Regions from separate parts of the Lactiplantibacillus brownii genome, predicted to be linked through region 1. Evidence: a T-box and tRNA genes for the amino acid it is inferred to sense, from the RefSeq annotation. Region 1 holds a T-box; the other holds one or more tRNA genes.
The links. A T-box is a leader RNA that pairs with one kind of tRNA and senses whether it is charged. The one in region 1 lies ahead of trpS (tryptophan--tRNA ligase), so its partner is inferred to be a tRNA-Trp.
Positions count from the first base shown of each region.

Region 2: it has a tRNA-Trp gene. The T-box ahead of trpS (tryptophan--tRNA ligase) is inferred to sense a tRNA for this amino acid. The anticodon was not compared.

Region 1 covers NZ_JAVCWF010000001.1:454,736-457,190, forward strand. Annotated here, with positions in the region: gene RA086_RS01785 (carbon-nitrogen family hydrolase) at 137-916, shown strand; T-box leader at 1,365-1,556, shown strand; gene trpS (tryptophan--tRNA ligase) at 1,686-2,455, shown strand, end outside.
Region 2 covers NZ_JAVCWF010000001.1:1,169,804-1,172,258, reverse strand. Annotated here, with positions in the region: gene RA086_RS05210 (nucleoside/nucleotide kinase family protein) at 222-767, opposite strand; tRNA gene RA086_RS05205 (tRNA-Leu) at 898-982, opposite strand; tRNA gene RA086_RS05200 (tRNA-Cys) at 1,035-1,105, opposite strand; tRNA gene RA086_RS05195 (tRNA-Gln) at 1,126-1,197, opposite strand; tRNA gene RA086_RS05190 (tRNA-His) at 1,205-1,277, opposite strand; tRNA gene RA086_RS05185 (tRNA-Trp) at 1,283-1,356, opposite strand; tRNA gene RA086_RS05180 (tRNA-Tyr) at 1,365-1,447, opposite strand; tRNA gene RA086_RS05175 (tRNA-Phe) at 1,453-1,525, opposite strand; tRNA gene RA086_RS05170 (tRNA-Val) at 1,582-1,654, opposite strand; tRNA gene RA086_RS05165 (tRNA-Glu) at 1,659-1,731, opposite strand; tRNA gene RA086_RS05160 (tRNA-Ser) at 1,750-1,839, opposite strand; tRNA gene RA086_RS05155 (tRNA-Asn) at 1,857-1,929, opposite strand; rRNA gene rrf (5S ribosomal RNA) at 1,936-2,052, opposite strand; rRNA gene RA086_RS05145 (23S ribosomal RNA) at 2,125-2,455, opposite strand, start outside.

The DNA.
Region 1 (2,455 bases):
TTGACGGCCTAGTCGTATCGCATTTACCAATATCTGGTTAACTTGCCGCATCGGCTATTTTGACGTCACGACTTGCAACTGCTTTCGGATTACTCTAGGATGATTTTAATAATTCTAATTGAAAGTCAGTGATGAGATGCGAGTAGCTTTAGCACAATTAGATATTCAGTTTGGCAATCCAGATGAGAATTTTCGGCAAGTAACCACGGCCATCATGAAAGCGGCTGAAGAGGCAGTGGACGTGATTGTTTTGCCGGAAATGTGGAATACGGGGTACGCGCTGACCCGGTTAGCGGCGTTGGCGGATTTGAATGGGGAGCGTACCCAAAAATTGCTCAGTCAACTTGCCAAGCAATTTAACGTGGCAATTGTTGGCGGCTCAGTCGCAGTTGAGCGTGACGGCGCTTATTATAATGAGATGTTAGTGTTGAACCGGCAGGGTGAGTTGATTAGTTGCTATGATAAAGTGCATCGGTTTGGATTGATGGGCGAAGATCGGTATATCACCGCTGGCAAGACGCCCAATATTTTTCCAATTGATGGGCATCCGGCGATGGGCGCTATTTGTTATGATATTCGTTTTCCAGAATGGCTGCGAACACAAGCCGCTCAGGGGCCTGAGGTGATTTTTGTCAGCGCGGAATGGCCTACTATACGACTGCCACAATGGCGAATCTTGCTACAGGCGCGCGCTATTGAAAATCAAGCTTTTGTGGTGGCAGTCAATCGTGTCGGCAGTGATCCAGACAATAATTTTGGTGGGCAATCGTTAGTGATTGATCCCTTAGGTCAAATTATTGCTGAAGCAGGGTCTCATCCTCAAATTGTGACTGCTAAGTTAGATTTAGCCCAAGTAACGCAGGTTCGAGGCAGTATGCCGGTATTTGCGGATCGTCGACCGGAACTGTATCAATAGAAAACTGAGGTTCAGTCAATGAACTTTTCAGAATCAAAAGTGAGTACCAGTTACCCAAACAATTCTTTGTTAGTGCATCGTAGCCACTATATTTATTAAAGTCGCTCATTAATTGTCTGTCTCCGCTGACCAGCACGTTAAATAGTGATTTAAAAAAGAAACATTGATAAATCCAACGAAAAACCAATTAATATTAGAATTACTGATTAGTGCAGGGCGGGCTGGATGATGCTCAGTGGTGAAATTTTCCTTTGCTGGTGGGCTTCCAGCTTAGGAAAAGCAGACCGCCCTTTGGCTCACAAACGTGGCCACCACGTTCCAGCATCAGTCCAGACCAACCGGAACGGCAGGCTAGTTGGATACTTATAGATATGATAGCTACACCACACTAGTTTAGTTCCTTCGAATTTATTTTGACAGGCGCGGGCGTAACGCTTACACTGAATGTAATTAATCGTTGAAGAAAAGAAAAGTAAGGCGTCCAATGACAGAGACCTAGCAACCGCTGAAAGCTAGGACGGACAATTGAATTGGCTTTTTGGAGATTTGGTGAGAACCGGGAACCCACCCTTATCGGTGTAATGAGTGGCAGAAAAATTTTTCTGCAATTTAGGTGGTACCACGGTAATGCGTCCTAATTGACTAGAGTTAGTCAATGGGGCGTTTTTTTGTTAGCTCACAGTGTTACCGAACACGTTGCGGCAATTCTGCACTTAGGCGCTAGCCATAATGACAAGTAACGTTTCAATTATGAAAGGATGTTTTAAACATGACAAAAAAAGTTCTACTAACAGGGGATCGACCAACTGGACAATTGCACATTGGGCATTATGTGGGGTCATTACGTAATCGGGTGGCGCTGCAAAACACTGGCGATTATGACTCATATATTATGATTGCGGATAACCAAGCTTTAACGGATAACGCGCATGATCCTGAAAAGATTCGCAAGAGTTTATTACAAGTCGCAATGGATTATTTGGCCGTTGGTATTAATCCTGAAAAATCAACGATTTTAGTTCAATCACAAATTTCAGCTTTGACGGATATGATGAATCAATTCCTGAATTTGGTCACAGTTGCTCGTTTGAACCGGAATCCTACCGTTAAAACCGAAATTAAGCAAAAGGCGTTTGGCGAAAGTGTACCAGCAGGCTTCTTTGTTTATCCGGTCAGTCAGGCAGCTGATATTACGGCATTTAAAGCAACAACGGTGCCAGTGGGCGATGACCAAGAACCAATGTTGGAACAAACGCGTGAAATTGTGCGGAGTTTCAACCGGACTTACCAACAAGATGTTTTAGTTGAACCAGAAGGGTACTTTCCACCAAAAGGCTTAGGTCGAATTCCTGGTTTAGATGGGAATGCCAAAATGAGTAAATCGCTTGGCAACGCGATCTATTTGGCGGATGACGCGGACACGGTTCAAAAGAAAGTCATGTCCATGTATACTGATCCCGACCATATCCACGTTGAAGATCCTGGTAAGATTGAAGGCAATACGGTCTTCACTTATTTAGATATCTTTGGTGAGGATAC
Region 2 (2,455 bases), 720 kb from region 1:
TTTTGAAGTTTCTATAGCTTGAGAGTCAATTTTAAGTATAGCCAGGCCCAGTGACTGAATGAAGATTCGCGCACACTGTCGAATTCAGACATTGGACAACGGTTACATTTTCTTAAAAGCACGGTCGCCTACTCGATTTATTTGTATGCGCCAACTATGACAATTAACAGACACTTCAGACAGCTATTCAGCTTACTTTCCCCTGTCTAGTGCATGGATTCCTAAATGACATTAAAGCCTTTTAGCTGAGTAATTTGTTCCGCTGTGCTAGCAGTGCCATCCAAGACATAATCAGCTGTAGCTGAGACAAGCTGGTCATGTGCTAAAAACAGTGGTCGAACCTCATTCAAATACGTTCTCGTCCAAGTCATAATCTCGTTTTGACTACTTTCGGAAAAGTCTCTGATTAATCGTCTGGCAAATGCAATATCTAGTGGCGTTCGTAAATAGATGACCGTCTCTATATAAGGTCTTAACACAGCATGAACATAGCCAAATGGAAAATCAATCAAAATAACGCTAAACTGATTAGTCTCCATCGCTAATACTAAGTCTGTCATTAACGCTGTAATATCATATTGATTGACCGCTTCATGAAAATTCGCCACCATTTGATTGACGGTTGGCGCAGACGGTAATGCATCAATACTATAATCATCAAACGACAGGACACAGACATTATCAATGCATTGGCTTAAAGCAGTCACCAATGTCGTCTTCCCGCCTGCTGTGACCCCACTAATCACGATAACTTTTGTTTTACTCATATCGATACCGACCTCCTCTTACGATCTCCAATCATCTAGCAAAAAATTAAATAATTATCGATGATCCTTTAAAATAGTTTTTTTGTAAAAAAAAAGTAGTAACGTAATAAATACGTTACTACTACAATGATACCGGCGATCGGGGTCGAACCGATACTCCCTCAACGGGAACTGGATTTTGAGTCCAGCGCGTCTGCCAATTCCGCCACGCCGGCATAATAAAGAATTGGACTTATTGCTGATTAGGTTACTATTCCCATCAGGAAAAGGTGGTAACCGGATTTGAACCGGTGATGAAGGTTTTGCAGACCTCTGCCTTACCACTTGGCTATACCACCATCATTTTGCCCAACCCAAATTGGGTTAGCTGGATTCGAACCAGCGCATGATGGAGTCAAAGTCCATTGCCTTACCACTTGGCTATAACCCAATCAAAGGGCGGTATGTGGGAATCGAACCCACGCGTGCCGGAGCCACAATCCGGTGCGTTAACCACTTCGCCAATACCGCCATCATGGCAGGGATAGTAGGAGTTGAACCCACATCGATGGTTTTGGAGACCATTGTTCTACCATTGAACTATATCCCTATGAAAAATGGAGGGGAGTGGATTCGAACCACCGAACCCGAAGGAGCGGATTTACAGTCCGCCGCGTTTAGCCAGACTTCGCTACCCCTCCATAAATGGCGCGGGACGGAATCGAACCGCCGACACATGGAGCTTCAATCCATTGCTCTACCGACTGAGCTACCGAGCCAAAATCTTTCATGATGAAGTTTATTAAATTTTTCTGATGAATGAAATCTCATCATATGGAGGATACAGGGCTCGAACCTGTGACCCTCTGCTTGTAAGGCAGACGCTCTCCCAACTGAGCTAATCCTCCATGATGACCCCTACGGGATTCGAACCCATGTTACTGCCGTGAAAGGGCAGTGTCTTAAACCACTTGACCAAGGGGTCATATAGTATCTAACTTAACGGAGAGTAAGGGATTCGAACCCTTGAAACAGGTATAACCCGTTTACAGCATTTCCAATGCTGCTCCTTCAGCCACTCGGACAACTCTCCATGGCTTACGTAGATAACTCCGACAGGCGGGCTCGAACCGTCGACATCTTGATTAACAGTCAAGCGCTCTACCAACTGAGCTATGTCGGAATATTCGCATGGCAACGTCCTACCCTCGCAGGGAGCGATCCCCCAACTACTCTCGGCGCTAAGAAGCTTAACTTCTGTGTTCGACATGGGAACAGGTGTATCCTTCTTGCCATCGTCGCCACACTATTGAGAACTTGTGCCCTCAAAACTAGCTAATATCAAATAATTTCTCCTATGAACCTGAACACCAATTGCTTGGTTAAGTCCTCGACCGATTAGTATTAGTCCGCTTCACACGTCACCGTGCTGCCACTTCTAACCTATCTACCTGATCATCTTTCAGGGGTCTTACTTCCATATAGGAATGGGAAATCTCATCTCGAGGTCTGTTTCACACTTAGATGCTTTCAGCGTTTATCAGATCCATACGTAGCTACCCAGCGATGCGCCTGGCGGCACAACTGGTACACCAGAGGTATGTCCATCCCGGTCCTCTCGTACTAAGGACAGCTCCTCTCAAATTTCCTACGCCCGCGACGGATAGGGACCGAACTGTCTCACGACGTTCTGAACCCAGCTCGCGTAC